3 regions of the Nonomuraea sp. NPDC050691 genome follow, and region 3 is predicted to be linked to each of the others. Evidence: riboswitches for the same ligand, from Rfam matches in the RefSeq annotation. Region 3 holds a riboswitch; each other region holds the start of a gene.
What was found. A riboswitch is a leader RNA that binds a small molecule or an ion and turns the genes downstream of it on or off. The one in region 3 is predicted to bind S-adenosylmethionine.

Region 1: another riboswitch for S-adenosylmethionine. It lies ahead of AB0H81_RS03465 (aminotransferase class V-fold PLP-dependent enzyme); the one in region 3 lies ahead of AB0H81_RS30100 (50S ribosomal protein L11 methyltransferase).
Region 2: another riboswitch for S-adenosylmethionine. It lies ahead of thrC (threonine synthase); the one in region 3 lies ahead of AB0H81_RS30100 (50S ribosomal protein L11 methyltransferase).

Annotation. Positions count from the first base shown of each region.
Region 1 is NZ_JBFAIA010000005.1:42,637-49,108, reverse strand. It holds gene AB0H81_RS03475 (cytochrome P450) at 1-926, opposite strand, end outside; gene AB0H81_RS03470 (TerC family protein) at 926-1,675, opposite strand; SAM riboswitch class IV at 1,795-1,910, shown strand; gene AB0H81_RS03465 (aminotransferase class V-fold PLP-dependent enzyme) at 2,033-3,277, shown strand; gene AB0H81_RS03460 (DoxX family membrane protein) at 3,376-4,149, opposite strand; gene AB0H81_RS03455 (NADH-quinone oxidoreductase subunit D) at 4,295-5,440, shown strand; gene AB0H81_RS03450 (acyltransferase) at 5,437-6,472, shown strand, end outside.
Region 2 is NZ_JBFAIA010000270.1:14-6,485, forward strand. It holds gene AB0H81_RS42665 (cold-shock protein) at 456-656, opposite strand; gene AB0H81_RS42670 (MoaD/ThiS family protein) at 931-1,206, opposite strand; gene thrC (threonine synthase) at 1,252-2,484, opposite strand; SAM riboswitch class I at 2,498-2,639, opposite strand; gene AB0H81_RS42680 (RNA polymerase sigma factor) at 2,719-3,273, opposite strand; gene AB0H81_RS42685 (trehalose-6-phosphate synthase) at 3,305-4,735, shown strand; gene AB0H81_RS42690 (hypothetical protein) at 4,745-5,320, opposite strand; gene otsB (trehalose-phosphatase) at 5,358-6,125, opposite strand; gene AB0H81_RS42700 (DUF3263 domain-containing protein) at 6,166-6,472, opposite strand, start outside.
Region 3 is NZ_JBFAIA010000110.1:4,880-11,351, reverse strand. It holds gene AB0H81_RS30105 (NADH-quinone oxidoreductase subunit N) at 1-742, shown strand, start outside; gene AB0H81_RS30100 (50S ribosomal protein L11 methyltransferase) at 989-1,717, opposite strand; SAM riboswitch class I at 1,731-1,831, opposite strand; gene AB0H81_RS30095 (erythromycin esterase family protein) at 2,080-3,237, shown strand; gene AB0H81_RS30090 (cytochrome P450) at 3,337-4,488, opposite strand; gene AB0H81_RS30085 (DHA2 family efflux MFS transporter permease subunit) at 4,594-6,189, opposite strand; gene AB0H81_RS30080 (MarR family transcriptional regulator) at 6,296-6,472, shown strand, end outside.

The DNA.
Region 1 (6,472 bases), on a different contig from region 3:
GCCACCTCGGACCCGCGGGGGATGCGCACGCCGTGGACCTCGACGTCCTCCAGCACCCACCGCTCGAAGAGCTGGAGCGGCGTGTCGTAGCGCAGCACCTCCTCGACCGCCGTCGGCAGCAGGGACCGGTCGGCGCGCAGCCTGGCCAGCTCCTCCGGGTGCCTGAACAACGACCACCAGCCGTTGCCCGTGCCGTTGACCGTGGCCTCGTGGCCGGCGTTGAGCAGCAGCACGCAGGTGCCGGCCAGCTCGTCGTCGGTCAGCTCGTCGATGCCGGCCAGCGCGCTGATCAGGTCGTCGCCGGGGGCGGCGGCGCGCTCGCGGGCCAGGACCTTCAGGTACGCCTCGAACTCCTCGGCCGCGCGCACCGCCGCGTGCTGCGCCTCGGGCGTGGGGTTCAGCTCGTACATGCCGCACATGTCGGCCGACCAGGGGCGCAGCAGGTGCCGGTCGGACTCGGGGATGCCCAGCATCTCCGCGATGACCGTCACCGGGAGCGGCTCGGCGACCTCGGCGATGAGGTCGCCGCCGCCCTTCTCCACGAACGCGTCCACCAGGTCCCCGGCGATCGCCCGCACACGGGGGCGCAGCGACTCGACCATGCGCGGCGTGAACGCCTTGGACACGAGCCGCCGCAGCCGCGTGTGCAGCGGCGGCTCGACCTCCAGCATGCCGTTCCTGCTGACCCGCCAGAACGGCTCCTGGAAGTCCGGCTCGGGCCGCCGGCCGAACTCCTCGTGGGTGGCCACGTGCAGGTAGGTCCGGCCCAGGCGGCGGTCCCTGAGCAGGGCGTTCACGTCGGCGTGCCGGGAGATGAGCCACTGGTCGGTGGGCTCGTAGTAGGTCACCGGCGCCGTGCGGCGCAGCTCGTCGTAGACGTCGTACGGGTCGGCGACGAAATTCGGATTCTGGGGGTCAAAGCGCACTACTGCATCTTAGGAGGCTCCTCCGAGGCGGTGAGCTGCCTGGCGTGACGGCTGCGCATGCGGATGTTCAGGAGCTCCACGATGACGGAGAAAGCCATGGCGAAGTAGATGTAGCCCTTGGAGATGTGCTGGCCGAGCCCCTCGGCGATGAGCACCACGCCGATCAGCACGAGGAACGCCAGGGCCAGCATCTTGATGCTCGGGTGCCGGTCCACGAACCGGCTGATCGGACCGGAGGCGAACAGCATCACCAGCACGGCCACGATCACGGCGGCGACCATCACGCCCAGCTCGTCCACCATGCCCACGGCCGTGATGACCGAGTCGAGCGAGAAGACGACGTCGAGCACCATGATCTGCACGATGACCGACACGAACGAGGTGGCCGCGCGCTTCTTGCCGTCCTCCTCCTTCAGCTCCATGCTGTGGCCGATCTCGGTGACGCTCTTGGCGAGCAGGAACAGCCCGCCCAGCAGCAGGATCAGGTCGCGTCCCGAGATCTCGTAGCCGAACACCTCGAACAGCGGAGCCGTCAGCCGCACCACCCACGACAGCGCCAGCAGCAGGAGCAGCCGGCTGACCAGCGCCGCCGCGAGACCGAGCACGCGGGCCCTGTCGCGCTGCTCGGGCGGGAGCTTTCCGGCGAGGATGGAGATGAAGATGATGTTGTCGATACCTAGGACGATCTCCAGAGCGACAAGGGTGAAGAACCCTATCCAGATCTGAGGGTCGGTCACCCAGTCCAGCATCTGCTTACCTCCACGTTCGCACCGGGGTCTGCGGGTTTCCCAGGACCAACGACTCAGGGGCCCGGGAAGTTCGCGAGGTTGCGATCCGGCCGGGAGCGTCGGTTATAGTTCGGGACATAGGTCATGAGTGCCAGCGCCAAGCCCCGGCTCGCTGGCCGGCAACCCTCGCGTCCGCGGCGGGGTGCCCCGGGTGAAGACCTGGTCCGTCACGAGGTGTGGCGGGCAAGCGCGGGCTCCGAGGCTGCTCCAGGGGTCCGATGGCCCTCCAGGAGGTTCGCCTTGTCCACGTTGAGCATCTTCGGCACCGTTCCCGCCCAGTCCGCCGCCGCGCCGTCGCAGCCGCGCGGTCACCGCCAGATCCCCGCCGTGCTCGGCGCCGACCTGGAGGTGCCGGTCAAGGGCGGGCGCCTCGTCGGGTACGCCAACCTGGACTACGCGGCCAGCGCCCCCTGTCTGGAGCCGGTCAGCGCCGCCGTCACCGCCGCGCTCCCGGCCTACTCCAGCGTCCACCGCGGCGCCGGCTACGCCTCCCAGCTCACCACCGCCCGGTACGAGCAGGCCAGGCACACGGTCCGCGCCTTCGCCGGCGCCCGCCCCGACGACGCCGTGATCTTCACCCGCAACACCACCGACGCCACGAACCTGCTGGCCGGCTGCCTGCCCGCCGGCACCACGGCCGTCGTCTTCGACACCGAGCACCACGCCTCGCTCCTGCCGTGGGAGCGGGTGGTGCGGCTCGCGCCGCCCGCGTTCCCCGGCGAGGCCGTCCGCGCGGCCGACGAGGCGCTGGCCGCCCTGGACGGGCCCAAGCTGCTCGTCGTCACGGCCGCCTCGAACGTCACCGGCGAGCTGTGGCCGATCGCGGCGCTGGCCCACATCGCGCACCGCCACGGGGCGCGCATCCTCGTGGACGCCGCCCAGCTCGTGCCGCACCGGCGGCTCAACCTGACGGCGCTCGACCTCGACTACGTGGCGTTCTCGGGCCACAAGCTGTACGCGCCGTTCGGCGCCGGGGTGCTGGTCGGGCGCCGCGACTGGCTGGCGGAGGGCGAGCCGTACCTGAAGGGCGGCGGGGCGGTCCGCTCGGTCGCCCCGGCCGGCTCCGGCGCCACCGAGTGGCACGAGGACCCGGAGCCGCGCCATGAGGCCGGCACGCCGAACGTGCTGGGCGCCATCGCGCTGGCCGCCGCCTGCGACGCGCTCACCGCCACGGGCTGGACCGCGCTGGTGCGCGAGGAGGAGCGGCTGATCGCGCGGCTGCGCGCCGGGCTCGCCTCGATCGAGGGCGTGCGGGAGCTGTCGCTGTGGGGGCCGGACCACCCGCGCGTGGGCATCGTGTCGTTCACGGTGGACGGGCTCGCGGCGCGCGAGGTCGCCGAGGCGCTGTCGGGCGAGTACGGGATCGGGGTGCGGGACGGGAAGTTCTGCGCGCACCCGTTCGTGCGGCACCTGCTCGGCGGCACCGCGGATGAGGGCTGCGAGGACGGCACGGCCTCGGCGGTGCGGGCCTCGATCGGGATCGGGACCACCGAGGAGCACGTGGACCGTCTCGTGGCCGCCCTCCGCGACCTGACCACCCGCCACGCCACCGTCTCGTCCTGACGGCCACCGCCTCGCTCTGAGCTGGCTCCGCCCTGCCTCCCCCGAGGCGGCCACGTGTGAGGCGGTCCGCCCAAGGGGCGGCGGGCGGTCCGGCGCGGTCAGCGGTTGGGCGGCTTGCGGGTCGGGTGGTCCTCCGAGAAGAGGGCGTCGATGTCGCTCATGTCCTCCTCGTTGAGGTCACCGGGACGGCGTCCCTGGTCACCGTACGGGTGCCGGGGCGTCGTGTCCCCGGCCGCCGTGCCACCCGTCTCCCCTGGAGTCTCGGCCCTGTGCATGGGCGTGGTCGGCTCGCCCGAAGGTGTCGCAGGCTCTGCCGGAGGTGTCCTGGGCCCGGCCGGAGCCGCGCGCTCCGGTGGAGACGTCTTCGGCACGGCCGGGATCGGCCCCCGGTACATGGGCTCCGTCGAGGCCGCGCCGGCGCCCGCGCCCGCGGGGGCGCCGGCCGCCTGCTTCTGGACGCGACGGCGCCGGTACCAGGCGGACAGCACCCCGTCGACGCCGATTCGCCCGCCCCCCAGCGCGAGCAGCAGCACACATCCCGCCGCCAGGGCTCCCACAAACTCCCAGCCACCGGTCTTGCTGGAGATCCCGTGCCCCATGTGGACGAAGACGAAGGCTCCCGCGAGCACGCCGAGCAGCGCCAGCGCCCCCAGGCGCACAGCGAGCCCGATGATCAGCAGAGCGCCCCCCAGGGTCTCCGCCGTCATCGCGTACGCGGCGGCGAGCTGTGGCAACGGCACGCCGGCCTGGGTGAACATCTTGGACGTGGCCCCCAGGCCGGCCTGCCACTTCTGCATTCCGGTAGACACGAAGATGACGCCGATCAGGACGCGCGAGATCAACGCGGCTACATCGAACACGAATCTCTTCATAGAGATACCTCCCCCCGATACCGCTTTATCTCCCCTAGTCCGGTTTTAGCGATGCGCGTCCATACCGTTCCTTGACCGTGCCGCGAGGACAGAGGCCGGCCACCCCGCGCTGGATCGGCACGGCGGCCGGTGGCAGCATGGCCCTATGACGGAACGCGTGGTCGGCATCGGCGCGGGCGCGAAAGAGCTGGCGACCGAGGACATGATCCTCAACATCGGCCCGCAGCACCCGTCCACCCACGGCGTCCTGCGGCTGCGCCTCACGCTCGACGGCGAGCGCATCGCCACGGCCGAGCCGATCATCGGCTACATGCACCGGGGCGCCGAGAAGCTGTTCGAGGTGCGCGACTTCCGGCAGATCATCATGCTGGCCAACCGGCACGACTGGCTGTCCGGCTTCGCCAACGAGCTGGGCGTGGTCATCGCCGCCGAACGCCTGCTCGGCATGGAGCCGCCCGTGCGCGCCGTCTGGGCGCGCACGCTGCTGGCCGAACTCAACCGGGTCCTCAGCCATCTGATGTTCCTCGGCTCCTACCCCCTGGAGCTCGGCGCGATCACCCCGGTCTTCTACGCCTTCAACGAGCGCGAGCGCATCCAGGCCGTCATGGAGGAGATCTCCGGCGGCCGCATGCACTACATGTTCAACCGGGTCGGCGGTCTCAAGGAGGAGCTCCCGTACGGCTGGCTCGACCGGGTGTCGGAGGCGGTGGCCGAGACCCGCCGCCGCGTCCCCGACATCGAGGACCTCATCCTGCACAACGAGATCTTCCTGGCCCGCACCAGGGGCGTGGGCGTGCTCCGGCCCGAGCAGATCATGCAGTACGGCGTCAGCGGCCCCATCGCCCGCGCCTCCGGCGTGGACCTCGACCTGCGGCGCGACCAGCCGTACCTCGCCTATCCCGAGCTGCCCGTGAAGGTCGTCACGCGCCAGGCGGGCGACTGCCACGCCCGCTTCGAGGTGCTGCTGGAGCAGCTCAAGGTCTCCCTCGACCTGGCCGACGCCTGCGTGGAGCGGCTCCGCTCGCTGCCTCCCGGCCCCGTCAACCAGCGCCTGCCCAAGGTGCTGAAGGTCCCCGAGGGCCACACGTACGCCTGGACCGAGAACCCCCTCGGCATCAACGGCTACTACCTCGTCTCCAAGGGCGACAAGACGCCGTGGCGGCTCAAGCTCCGCTCGGCCTCGTACAACAACATCCAGGTGCTGCGCGAGATGCTGCCCGGGCACCTGGTGGCCGACATGGTGGCGATCCTCGGCTCGATGTTCTTCGTCGTGGGTGACATCGACAAGTGACCACCCCCGAATCCCCGGCACCCCCCGCCGTCGTCCGGGACAAGTACGTCGACTGGCTGCGCGCCCTCAGCCTCATCGTCGTCGTGGTGTGGCACTGGGCGTTCACGATCCTGCAGTGGGAGCCCGGCGGGCCCGAGCCGACCAGCCCCCTGGGGTTCACCTCGGGGCTGTGGATCCTCACCTGGCTGCTCCAGGTGCTGCCGCTGTTCTTCTACGTCGGCGGGCACGTCCACCTGCTGTCCTGGGAGCGGGCCAAGGGGCGCGGCGTCGGCATCGGCGCGTTCGTGTGGCGGCGCATCCGAGCGCTGGCCGTGCCCGCGCTCTTCCTGTCGGGCGTGTGGACGCTCATCGGCGCGGTCGTCACCTGGGCGTTCGAGGTCGACTGGATGTGGCGGGTGGTGCTGCTCGTGCTCAGCCCGCTGTGGTTCCTCGGCGTCTACCTCGTGCTCATCGCGCTGCTGCCGGTGGCGCTGTGGCTGCACCGCCGCTACGACGTGCTGGCGCTCATCTGGCTCGGCGGCGCGGCGCTGGTCGTGGACGTGGTGCGCTTCCGGTACGGCGTGGAGTGGGCGGGCTGGCTCAACATGATCGTGGTCTGGGGCCTCGCCCACCAGGCCGGCTTCTTCTACGACCGGATCGTCATCCTGCCCCGCCGTTACGACGTGGGCGTCCTGTGGACGGGGCTGTTCGCGCTGTTCGGCCTGGTCTACTCGGGCATCTACCCGGGGTCCATGGTGGGCGTGCCGGGCGACAAGTGGTCGAACATGGCGCCGCCCACGTTCGTCATCGTCGCCCTGCTGATCTTCCAGATCGGGCTGGTCGAGGTGCTGCGGCCGTCGATGGAACGGGTGCTGGAGAGGCCGCGCTGGCGGCGCGTCAACACCATGATCAACCGCTTCGCCTTGCCGCTGTTCCTCTTCCACACCACGGGGATGGCGATCGCGCTGGGGGTGTCGTGGTGGCTGTTCGGCACGCTGGGCGGGAAGGTGCCGCCGGATTTCAAGTGGTGGCTTGAACGCCCGATCGCCATCC
Region 2 (6,472 bases), on a different contig from region 3:
GATCGTGGGGGCGCCCCACTTCTTCTCCAGCACGACGTTGCGGCCCTTGGGGCCGAGGGTCACCTTGACGGCGTCGGCGAGCTGGTTCATACCGCGCTCGAGACCGCGCCGGGCGTCCTCGTCAAACGCGATCATCTTGGCTGCCATAAGGCTGGACCTCCCAGATGCAGGGTGGCTTGCGGCGGATCGAGCCGACGCCCGCGACGGCATGAGGGTCCGCGTCTCCGTTGGCGGACCCCGTCGTCCCGATCCCAGGTGCTGGCACTCACGAACAGAGAGTGCCAACGAACTGTTTAGCACTCTACCCGGTCGAGTGCAAGCGAACACCGTGGGTGCCCAGGTCAGCCGTACGGCGGGCCCCGAAGGACCCGCCGCATCATCGACGAAGGAGGGGAGAGGCAGGCCGTACGGACTGCGCTGCCGCGCGGCCTGCCGTTGAACGCCAGCGACCTGGGTCAGACCGCGCGGACGGCTTCCGCCTGCGGCCCCTTCTGGCCCTGAGTGATCTCGAACTCGACCCGCTGACCTTGTTCGAGGGAGCGATAGCCGTCCATCATGATTGCCGAGTAATGGACGAATACATCCTTACCACCGTCTACCGCGATGAAGCCGTAGCCCTTGTCCGCGTTGAACCACTTGACGGTGCCCTGCGCCACTTCCGACTCCTCTTACTGGGCTCGCGGATCCCGCCCATTCGTCCGCGAGACCCGCAATCGCCACGGCTTATGGTAAATCGGCCGGACGATCGCCTCGACCATACCTGTGGCACGGCGTTTGGCAACAGAGTCAAAGCACAAACTACGCAATTCATCCCACCGCCGCCCAAGGGAAGCAGCTCCTATCCGCGTCCGCGCAGTTGTTCAACCTTGAATATCCCGGAAAAGCGGAAGGCGCCCACGAGGGGCGCCTTCCCTGGTGCGTACGGGGCCGTCAGCCGCCGGCGACCGCAGGGATGATGGAGATCTGGACCCCGTCGGGTGCGGGAGTGTCCAAACCTTCCGCAAAACGGACGTCCTCTTCTCCCACATAAACGTTGACGAAACGACGAATCTTGCCCGATTCATCCAGAATTCGCGCGCCGATCCCCGGGTAGTCGGAGTCGAGCTTTGCGAGGACGTCACGAAGCGTCGCGCCCTCGCCACTCACTTCCGCGTTTCCGCCGGTGTACGTGCGCAGGATGGTGGGAATCCGCACCGAAACACTCATGATTTAGTCGCCTTTCCTGGTTGTGCGAGCAGCCGTGCCGGGCGCTCAGACGGCCGCGCGGAACGCGTCGAGAGAGGGCTTGATGACGGCCGTGGGCTGTGCGTCCCCGGAGACGGCGTCGAGCGTCTTGAGACCGTCGCCGGTGTTGAGCACCACGGTCTCCGCCTCGGGGTCGAGCACGCCGCCCTCGGTGAGCTTCTTCAGCACACCGACCGTGACGCCGCCCGCCGTCTCGGCGAAGATGCCCTCGGTCGAGGCGAGCAGCTTGATCGCCTCCACGATCTCGGCGTCGGTGACGTCCTCCACCGCGCCACCGGTGCGGCGGGCGATGTCGAGCACGTAGGGGCCGTCGGCGGGGTTGCCGATGGCCAGCGACTTGGCGATGGTGTCGGGCCGGACCGGCTGGACCACGTCGTGGCCGGCCTTGTACGCGGCCGACACCGGCGAGCAGCCCTGCGCCTGGGCGCCGAACACCTTGTACGGCCGGTCCTCGACCAGCCCCAGGGCGATCAGCTCCTTGAAACCCTTGTCGATCTTGGTGAGCTGGGACCCGGAGGCGATCGGGATGACGATCTGCTCGGGGAGCCGCCAGCCGAGCTGCTCGGCGATCTCGTACGCGAGCGTCTTGGACCCCTCGGCGTAGTACGGCCGGAGGTTGACGTTGACGAAGCCCCACTTGTCGCCCAGCGGGTCGCCGATGAGCTCGGAGCAGAACCGGTTGACCTCGTCGTAGGTGCCGTCGATGCCGATGAGCTTGCCGCCGAACACCCGGGCCATGGCGATCTTGGCCTGCTCCAGGTTGGCGGGGATGAAGACGCAGGCGTCGAGCCCGGCCCGGGCCGCCGCGGCCGTCACCGCGCCCGCGAGGTTGCCCGTGGAGGAGCACGACAGGGTGTGGAAGCCGAAGTTGCGCGCCGCCTCGACGGCGATGGCGACGACCCGGTCCTTGAAGGAGTGGGTGGGGTTGCCCGAGTCGTCCTTGACGTACAGGGACTTGAGGCCGAGCGCGCGCCCGAGGTTGCCCGCCTTGACGAGCTTGGTCCAGCCGGGGTTCATGTTCGGCTTGGTGGCGACGTCGGCGGGGACGGGGAGCAGCGAGCGGTAGCGCCAGATGTTGGCCGGGCCCGCCTCGATGTCCTCGCGGCGGACGCCGCCGAAGGAGTAGGCCGCCTCGAGCGGCCCGAAACACTCCAGGCACGCGAAGCTCGGGCCGAGGTCGTAGCGGGTGCCGCACTCGCGGCAGGACAGAGCCGTGGCAGGACCGAAGTCAAGCGACATGAAGCGAGGCCTTCCCTCATCTTCGCCCGCGGCCACCTTGACCGCAGACCGGAATTGGCACCTTGTCCCGGCCGGCCTCGCCCTGTCGCGAGTCTCAAGCCGGGAGGGTTGCCGGGGCTTCGCAGGGCCGGTCCCTCCACCCCTCTGGATGAGCAATATTCAGTTGTCGCCTCAGACTGTACCCGCCCACGTGGCGGTACTGCCCAGCCGTCTCATAGCATGAGACGAGTGGTCTCACCGATAGTCGTCGCCGAGCGCCGCCTGCACGTACTTGCGTGCCTGGTGGATGCGCGACTTGGCGGTGCCGAGCGGGATGCCGAGCTGCTCGGCCACCTCGCTGTAGTCGAGCTGGACGATGTCGCGCAGCACCAGCGCCTGGGCGAGGTCGGGCTTGTCGGCCTCCAGCGCCTCCATGGCGTCGAGCAGGTCCAGCCGCGAGCCCGCGATGACGCTGACCCGCCGCACGTCGGGCTTCTGCACCGGCAGCTCGTCGGAGCTCTGCTCGGCGGCCCGCCGCTTCAGCGACCGGTACGTGGTGCGCGCGCAGTTGGCCGTCACGATGTGCAGCCACGTGCTGAACCTGGCCCGCCCCTCGAAGCGGCCGATGTTGCGGGCCACCGCGAGCAGGGTGTCCTGGGACGCCTCCTCGGCGTCCTGGCGGTACGGGAGGATGCGGGCGCAGTGCCGCATGACGTCGGGCTCGATCCGCTTCAGGAGCTCGCCGAGCGCGCGATGATCTCCGGCTGCGGCGGAACGGGCAAGTTCCTCGGTTAGCTCATCAAGCGCCATAGCTGGGATCCTATGATCGGAGGGAGGTTAAATGAACAGCGTCCTGGTTGCCTCCAACAGAGGCCCGGTCTCGTTCACCGTCGACGACGACGGCGAGCTGACCATGAAACGCGGCGGTGGCGGGCTGGTCTCCGGGCTGTCCGGAGTCACCAAGGACCACAACGTGCTCTGGGTGTGCGCCGCCCTGTCCGACGGCGACCGCAGCGCGGCCCGGCAGGCCCCTGGAGGCCGGCTCGACCACGCGGGCTACGACACGGGCGCCCTGCGGATGCTCGACATCCCGGCCGCCACGTTCCACCGCGCCTACAACGCGGTGGCCAACTCGACGCTCTGGTTCGTCAACCACCTGCTCTACGACACCCCCAACGCGCCGGCCTTCGGCTCCCGCTTCCTCCGCGAGTGGGAGTCGTACCGCGACTACAACGGCGCGTTCGCGCTGGCGCTGGCCGAGGAGGCCCACCACGAGGCCCGCGTCATGGTGCAGGACTACCACCTGACCCTCACCCCCGCCATGCTCCGCGCCGAGCGGCCCGACCTGCGCATCGCCCACTTCAGCCACACGCCGTGGGCGCCGCCCGAGTACTTCTCGCTGCTGCCCGACGAGGTGGCCCGCGAGGTGCTCGAAGGCATCCTGGGCGCCGACCACGCCGGGTTCCTCACCGCGCGCTGGGCCGGGGCGTTCATGGACTGCTGCCGGGCGCTGCTCGGCGCGCGGGTGGACCGCGACGCCCGGACCGTCACCCACGAGGGGCGCACGACCCGCGTCGGCGTCCACGCCCTCGGCGTCGACGGCGGCGCGCTGTGCGAGCGGGCGGCCGAGCCCGACGTCGAGTCGCACATGACCGCCCTGCGCGAGCAGGTCGGCGACCGCGCCCTGATCGTCCGCATCGACCGCACGGAGCTGTCCAAGAACATCGTGCGCGGCCTGCACGCCTACCGCGAGTTCCTGGCCGGCCATCCCGAGTGGCACGGGAAGGTCGTCCACCTCGCCTTCGCCTATCCGAGCCGGCACGACCTGCCCGAGTACCGCGAGTACACCGCCTCGGTGCAGCGCTGCGCCCAGGAGATCGAGGACGAGTACGCCACCGAGGACTGGGACCCGCTGATCCTCAACGTCCACGACGACTACCCGCGCTCACTGGCCGCCTACCGGATGGCCGACGTGCTGCTGGTCAACCCGATCCGCGACGGCATGAACCTGGTGGCCAAGGAGGGCCCGATCCTGTCGCCGGGCGCCGCCCTGGTGCTGTCGCGCGAGGCCGGGGCGGCGGCAGAGCTGGGCGAGCACGCGCTCCTGGTCAATCCGTACGACATCAGCGGCACGGCTGTGGCGCTGCACGAGGCGCTCGTCATGCCGGAGGGCGAGCGCCGCGCGCGCGGCGAGCGGCTGCGCGCGGCGGCCACCGCCCTGCCGCCGCAGAAGTGGCTCACGGCCCAGCTCGACGCCCTCGCCGGTCACTGAAGGCGTCCCTCAGATCCAGTCGGCGTGCTGCAGCGTGTCGGTCAGCCCCGGCGTGTCCCACTGGTCCACGACGAGGATCCTGCTCTTGGGCAGGTACCACTCGCGCTGGGTGAAGTGGCCCTTCACCCTGTTGCCCGAGTGGGAGACGCACTCGGACCTCCACTCGTTGTAGGCGGCCTTGTGCCCCGGCCCGACCTGGCGCAGCCCTCTCTTGACCTTGGTGCCGACGACCTCGTCCCACTTCCTGTTGAACGGGCAGGGCTGCACGTCGCTCGCCGTGTAGAAGGGCCGCTTGCCGGTGTACGGGCCGAACCCCTCGGCGCCGCGCTTGATGTACGACGGGCCGAAGACGTAGAAGGCGTCGCACTCGTACGAGCTCCACCCCTGCGGCTTGCGGCACTTGCCGGTGACCACCTGCACCGCGTCCGTGCCCATGCCGTACACCCGCCACTCGATCGGGATGTAGAGCGTCAGGCCGTTGCGCAGCTTGAGCTGCTGCGCCGGCGCGGCGTTCGCGGCAGAGGGGACGACGGCGAGGAGGGTGGCCGCGGCCACGGCCGCGGCGGCGAGGTATCGCTTGAGCATGCGCCGACCCTAGGGGCCGGCACTTGCAAAACAATCACTAACGACTGAAAGCCGACACAAGTTCGCGCAGGAGCGCCACGACACCGTCGGGCCCGTCCACCACGATGTCGGCCTGTTCGGCCAGGGCGGTGACCTCGGTGGAGCCGCTGCAGACCGTCACGCCGGGCAGCCCGGAGGCGCGCACCGCCTCGAAGGCGGCCAGGTCGCCCAGGTCGTCGCCGACGAACATGACGGATCTCGCGTCCCGCTCGGCGAGGAACAGCCCGAGCGCGTGGCCCTTGTCCATGCCCGGAGGTCTCAGCTCCAGCACGAACCGGCCCGGCTCCACGACGAGACCATGTCTCGCGGCCAGCTCGGCCAGCGGCTCGCGCAGGACGGCCAGCGCGCCCTCGGGGTCGTCGGCGCGGCGCGTGTGGACGGCCACCGCGCGGCCCTTGTCCTCGATGGTCACGCCCTTCAGGCCGAGCGAGTCGATCAGGAGCTGGAGCTCGGCCTCCGCCCGTGGCACGCCCGCGGGGGGCGGCGGGCCGGAGATCGTGCCGTTCTCCCACCGTTCGAAGCCGTAGTGGCCCAGGATCACCAGGCCCGGCACCTCGGCCAGGCCGGGGCCGAGCTCCAGGGCGGTGGCGGGCGGACGCCCGGTCACGACGGCCACCGCCCCCAGGTGCCGGCCCAGCTCGGCCAGCACGCCGGGCGCCTCGGGGTGGATCCGGGCCGCGGCGGGATCCGGCACGATCGGCGACAGGGTCCCGTCGAAGTCGAGCCCGATCACGGCGCCCGCGGGGTCCTTCAGGATGGCTTCCATTCCAGGGATGTTCCTCACGCGGCTGGCCCTACCCAGCCGGTCAGGGGCGCATGCCCAGGCGCCTCGCGGCGCGGTCGCGCTGGCGGCCGGCGCGCAGCCTGCGCAGCCGCTTCACCAGCATCGGATCCTGCTCCAGGGCGGCCGGCTTGTCGATGAGCTCGCCCAGGAGCTGGTAGTAGCGGGTGGCGGAGAACCCGAAGGTCTCCTTGATGGCCTGCTCCTTGGCGCCCGCGTGACGCCACCACTGGCGTTCGAAGGCGAGGAGATCGCGTTCACGTGAGGTCAGCTCTGCGGGTGGGGTGAGGGGTTGCTGCTCGTGCTCCGGTTGTCGGGGTGCACTGTCACCG
Region 3 (6,472 bases):
CCTGTTGGCCCTGCGCCAGCGCTCCGCCGTGCGCCTGCTGGCCTGGTCGTCGGTCGCCCAGTCGGGTTACATCCTGGCCCCGCTGGCGGTCGCCGCCCAGGCTGCCGAGAGGGTGGCCGCGTCAGGTTCCGCGGCCGTGGCCGGTCATGAGGCGGCGACGGTGGGGGTGGGCGGCTCCGGCCATGTGCCCGCGGTCATGAGGGCGCCGGGGGATACGGTGGTGACGGTGGCCGGCGGGGCAGGGCACGGGTCTTCTATGCCGGGGGCCGAGGTGTTCGTGAGCGGACCGGTCGGCGCATCCCTGGCCTACCTCGTCATCTACGCCGCCATGAACCTCGGCGCGTTCGCCGTCGTCATGCTCGTGTCCCGGACGACTGCCCGCAACGAGCTGGACGACTATCGCGGGCTCGCCCACCGCAGCCCGGTGGCGGGGCTCTCGCTGGCGTTCTGCCTGGTGTGCCTGGCGGGTCTGCCGCCCGGCTTGGCGGGGCTGTTCGCCAAGGTGGTGGTCTTCCGCGAGATCGTGAACGGTGGCGCGGGCTGGCTGGCCGTGGTCATGGCGGTCAACACGGTGATCGGGCTCTACTACTACGTGGCCTGGACCGCCCGGGTCCTCACTCCGGCGCCGTCGCCGATCGGCCGGCGCGTTTTTCCTGCGGCCTGGGTGGCCGTCGGGTTGGCGGTGGCCATCACGGTGATGTTCTCGCTCGCGCCTCAGCTGGTGTTCGACCTGACCTCGTAGCACCGCTCTCCGGTGACGGTTGGGGGTTCTCGGCTTGGTGGGGTCAGGCGAGAGTCTTCCTGAACGCCTGCTGGGAGGGGGGACGCGAACCTAGGGAGTCGGGGTGCGTGCCGGGGGAGTCGGGATGCGTGCCGGGGGAGTTGAGATGCGTATCGGGGTAGCCCGGACGCGTACCGAGGTGGCGGGGGGATGAAGGCGCGGCGCTTCGGGCAGTGCTCGCGGCCGGGGCTTCGGTCCGCCCGCCGGTTATCGGTTGAGGTGGGACAACGGCGGGGACAGCCGGGTGAACTCCCAGATGTTGACGCGTCCGCGTAGGTCAGGCACGAGGCTGCGCCAGGCCGGGTCGAAAGGCAGCTCGATGTCGGCGAGGAGTCGGGGTTCGGTCCAGTTCGGGTCTTGCAGCGCGGTTGGATCGAGTACGGCGGCCGCGGTGGTGCGTACCCGCTGGGCGCTGGAATGGGCGAGGATCAGCCGGAGGGCGTCCAGGCCGTCCTCACCACCGCCGTCGTGCAGATGACGCTGGTCGGCCGGCACGTCGGGCAGCAGCACGGCGGGACGTTGCGGCGGGTTGACGGCTAGAAGGTCGGCGCTCATCGGGGCAAGGAGACGCCAGTCGGCCTCCCACAGGGTCAGCCGCTCCCGCGCCTCGTGCCCGAGAAGGTCGACGACGTTGCGGGCGGTGTCAGCGAGTGCGGCCGCGTCGTAGTCCTGAGCGATCACGTGCCGGGCTCCGGCGGCCAAGGCGGCGACAGTGACCAGGCCGGCTCCACAGCCCGCGTCCACGACGACCTGGGCTCGGGTGTCGTGCATGGTGGAGGCGAGAAAGGCGGAGAACGTCGACGGCCGGTGCACACCCGGGCCGGCTTCCAGCTTCCGCCCCACGGCGGCCCAGTGGTCGAGGGACTTGCCCTCGCCGGGCGTCCATGCCATGGGCCCGGAGCGGGGCATGTCGTAAGAGGAAGCGTCACGTCGCATGCTTATCGGGACTCCCTCATCGTCTCCTGGCAGTGGCACCTTTCCCGCGGGCTTCCGCCGGGGAGGTTGCCGGACCGTCGCAGGGCCAGGTCCCTCAAGTCCTCTGGATGATCGGCTGTGCCGCGATGCTGCCAGGTGACGCCGGATGCCGTCAAACGGCCGGCATGCTCTGCGCCACGGCGACCAGCGGGCACCGCGTTGCGTCCGGGCGATCTGCCGACCGGTCCGTCGAACGTCCGCAGCAAGTTCGGGAACCGGTTCCCCTGGCTCATGGATGTATAGCTGGTTGAAGGTTCAGCGCGGGTGCGAGGCGACTATCCAGCAAAAGTCTCCACCGAATGTTCAACGATACCGTTCAAGGTGTGGATATCAAGGAAACGGCCCGGCCGCTTGATGGCGCGGGCATCTCGGCGTTCCTGCGGTCGTTGCCCGCCAAACCCCAGCTGCTCGGCCTGGGCGAGGCCAGGCACTTCGTGGAGGAGCTCGGGGACCAGCGCAACGAGATCTTCCGGCATCTGGTCGAGCACGAGGGCTACCGGTCGTTCGCCATCGAGAGCGACTGTCTCATGGGCCTCCTGGTGGACGACTACGTCACAACGGGCGCGGGCACGCTCGACGACGTCATGGAACGCGGCTTCAGCCACAACTTCGGCGCCTCACCGGCCAACCGCGAGCTCGTGCGCTGGATGCGGGCGTACAACGAGGGCCATGACGAGAAGCTGCGGTTCTTCGGGTTCGACGGCCCGCTGGAGTACTGGGCGGCGAGCCCGCGCCAGGCCCTCACCGCCCTCTACGGCCTCCTCGACGGCCCGCTCCCGTGCACGATGGAGATGCTCGACACGCTGCTGGGCGCGGACGAGCGATGGTCGAACGAGGCCACGGTCATGGACCCGTCCCAGTCGATCGGCCGGTCCGCCGAGGCCCACCGGCTGCGGGTGATCGCCGACGACCTGGTGGCGCTGCTGGAGACGCAGGCGCCGGGGCTGAGCGCGGAGGACAGGGAGCGGGCGGAACTGTACGGGCGCACGGCGGTCGGCCTGCTGCGCTACCACCATGGGATGGCCGACACGTCTCCGGCCCGGATAGCCACGCTGTCGGCCCTGCGGGACGCGCTGATGGCCGCCAACCTGCGTGCCGTCGCCGAGCACGGCCCGGCCCTGGTCTTCGCCTCCAACCTCCACCTGCAGCGCAACAAGAGCCTCATGGCGTTCGGCGACCAGCGGCTGGAGTGGTGGAGCGCCGGGGCGATCACCGCGGCGCACCTGGGCGACCGGTACGCCTTCCTGGCCTCGGCCCTCGGCACGGTGGGCGACCACGTCCCGCCCCCGGACACCGTCGAGGGCGTCCTGTCCGCGCTCCCGTGGACTCACTCGCTCGTCGACGCCCGCCGCCTGGCTGAGGCCGTCACCGAGTCCGCCCCACGTGTCTCCCCCGACTTCAAGTACTTCCCCTTGGACCCGGCCCAGCTCGACATGATCGACGGTGTCGTGTTCCTCAAGCAGGTGGTGAGACTGGGGTGACGTCAGGCTGGGCGGGAGTCCCCGGAGTCCAGACCGCCCAGCGCCATCTGGAACAGGACGCCATCATCGCCCCGGGCCATCGCCGAGATGCTGTCGCTGTCACCTGGCGCTGAGCGTGACGGGGAGGGCGGTCAGGCGGCTTCCTTGGATGCCGCCGGCGGTGATCTGCCGCAGGTCGGCGAACGGCACCGCGAGGCGCGCGTCGGGGAAGTCGGTCCGTAGGACGTCCACGAGCGTGCTGAGCTCGAGCTGGGCGAGCTGCGCGCCGGTGCAGTAGTGCGGGCCGGCGCCGTAGGTGAGGTCGGGCCTGGCCGGGCGGCCGGGGTCGGTGTTGATGCCCCGGATGTCGACGAGCACGGGCGAGCGGGCGGGCACCCGCACTCCGGCGAGCTCGACGTCGGTGGTGGTGAATCGCCAGAGGGTGAAGGGGGCCGGCGGGTGCCGCCGCAGTGTCTCCCGGACGAGCTCGCCGGTGGGGGCCTTGTCCGTCGTCGGGCGGTCGGGGTCGAGGGCGTACGCGAGGAGGAAGCCCGCGGCCGCGTCGGTGGTGAGCTGCCCTGCGAAGATCAGCGCGAAGAGCAGGTAGTGCAGTTGCGTCTCGGTGAGTTCGTCGGGGACCCGGTCGCGCAGCTCGACGGCCAGGCCGGTCCGGCCGTCGCGGAGTGCGGCGGCGGCCAGCTCGGCGAACGTGGCCATGGCCGTCGCGACGTCCTCGGGACGGCCGCTGGACATTGCCCGGCAGGCCGCGATGGCCTGATCGATCCTGCCGAGGGGTACGCCGAGCACGTCGCAGATGACGGTGAGGGGAAACCGCGTGGTGAAGTCCGCCATCAGGTCGACCGTCTCGCCGGCGGCGGCGAGCTCGGTGAGCAGCCGGCGGGCGATGGCCGTGATCCGCTCGGTGTGGTCGTGCAGTCGCCGGGCGGTGAACAGCGGGGCGTGGGCGCGGCGTAGCCGCTCGTGCGCCGGGCCGTCGAGGGTGGTGAGCGACGGTTGCGCGGCGGCGGTCGGTTCGAGGCCCGCGGTGCGGGGGTCCCAGTGCGCCGGCGCGTACGCGGGGTCCTTCACGAGGCCCGGGTGTGCGAGGACCTCACGCGCCAGCGCGTAATCGGTGATGATCCACACCGGGCCGCCCGCGGGTGCGCCGGCCCGGACGATGGGGCCCAGGGCGCGCAGGGCGGCATGGGCCGGATGGGGTTCGCCGATGCCGCGGACGGTGGCGGCGAACGGGTCGGCTTCAGCGTGAGACATCGGGGCTCCTTGAGGGTCTGCCGGGATCTCGGCAAGGTGGAGGGACGCCGGTCAGGCGTCCGGCGCCTTCTGGTGTCCGGGCCTTGGGTGCCGGACGGCCGGTGGTCAGAGTCGTACCGGTTCCCTCGGGGAAGGGGCCGCGGGCGCGGGGATGCGGGTGGTGGCGATGAGCCCGAGCAGGAGGAGCCCCGCGGCGAGGTAACCGCTGACGGCGACGCCTTCGGTCATCGCCGCGCGTGCCGCGTCGGCGACCACGACGGTCCGCGGGTCGGCGGAGACCGCTGTGATCGCCGCTCCCGCGCTGTCGGTGACCGTCCGGGTGAGCGTCTCGGACTGTGCCGCGGGCACGTCGGACGCGGTGAGGCGCTGGTGCAGGCTGGAGCTCAGGGTGGTGAAGAAGACGGTGGTGAGTACCGCGATGCCCAGGGCGGAGCCCAGTTGCCGGAAGGCGCTCTGGATGCCGGAGCCCTGGCCCGCGCTGTGATGCGGGATGTCGGCGAGCACGACGTTGGTGACCTGGGCGGTGGCGAACCCCACGCCCACGCCGTACAGGAACAGGGCCAGCGCGATCGGCCACCAGGGACTGTCGGTGGCGGCGACCAGGGCCAGCAGGGTCAGGCCGGCGGCCTCCAGGGCCAATCCGACGCGGACCTGGCCGAGTGCCGTGACCTTGAGGCCGAAGCCGGCGCCGCTGGCGACGAAGCTGCCCACGGCGAGCGGCAGGAGCGCGAGTCCGGCCTGCAGGGCGCTGTAGCCGAGGGTGAACTGCATCCACAGGGGCAGCACCGCGATGATGCCGAACTCGCCCAGCCCGATGATCAGGGTGGTGATGTTGCCGTTGCGGAAGGAGGCGACGGAGAACAGGCGGAGGTCCATCAGCGCTCGCGAGGTGTCGCCGCCTCGGCTGACGGCCGCCTGGCGGCGGACGAACGCGATCAGTGCCGCCGCGGCCAGCACAAACGCGATCAGGACGGGGGAAGGGCCGCCGTCCCAAGAGAAACCGAGGACGGTCAGCGGCCGGGTGGTGGCGAGCCAGCCGTAGGCGCGTCCTTCGACGAGTCCGAAGGCGAGCAGTCCGAGGCCGAGGGCCGACAGCGCCGCTCCGGCGAGGTCGATGCGCCCGCGGGTCCGGGGCGAGGGGGCCAGGAACGCCAGCGCGCCGGCACAGATCAGCACGGTGAGGGGGACGTTGATGCCGAACGCCCATCGCCACGAGGCGTGTTCGGCGAGCCAGCCGCCCAGCAGCGGACCGATCGCCGAGGCGGCGCCGATGGTCGAGCCCCAGACGGCGAACGCCTGACCGCGCGCCTTGCCGGTGAAGGTCGCGTTCAGCAGGGACAGTGAGGTCGGCAGGATCATCGCCGCTCCCGCTCCTTGCAGGAATCGGGCAAGGACGAGCAGGCCGCCGGTGGGTGCCAGTCCGGCCAGCACGCTGGTGGCGCCGAAGACGACGACCCCCGCGATGAAGATCCGTCGGGCGCCGACGATGTCCGCGGCCCGGCCGGCGAGCAGCAACAGCGCCGCGAGGACGACGGCGTAGGACTCCTGGATCCACTGTGCCTGGACGGAGTCGATGCCCAGGTCCTCGATGACGGAGGGGACGATCACGTTGACGATCGTGGAGTCCACCACGATCAGTGCCACACCCAGGGCGATGACGATCAGGCCGAGCCATCGGCGAGCGGAAGAGGGGGCGGACATCCAGATGCCTCCATGGCAGGATAGTTCCATGGCAATGTAATTCCATGGCAATTTATTCTCGTGTCGGTAGATTTGTCAAACACGCGTGCGAGAGGGAGAGAGCCTGATGGACGAGCAGATGCCCGGCGGCGTCGCGGCACGGCGGGAACGGCTGGCGGAAGGGCTCAGGGCCTACGGCGCGAGCTTCACCGAGCTGGGCCGCCGCTTCGCCACCCGGCTGGGCGTCCACCCCACCGACGCCTTCGCGCTCCTGGAGATCGCCTCCGCCCAGGAGAAGGGCGCC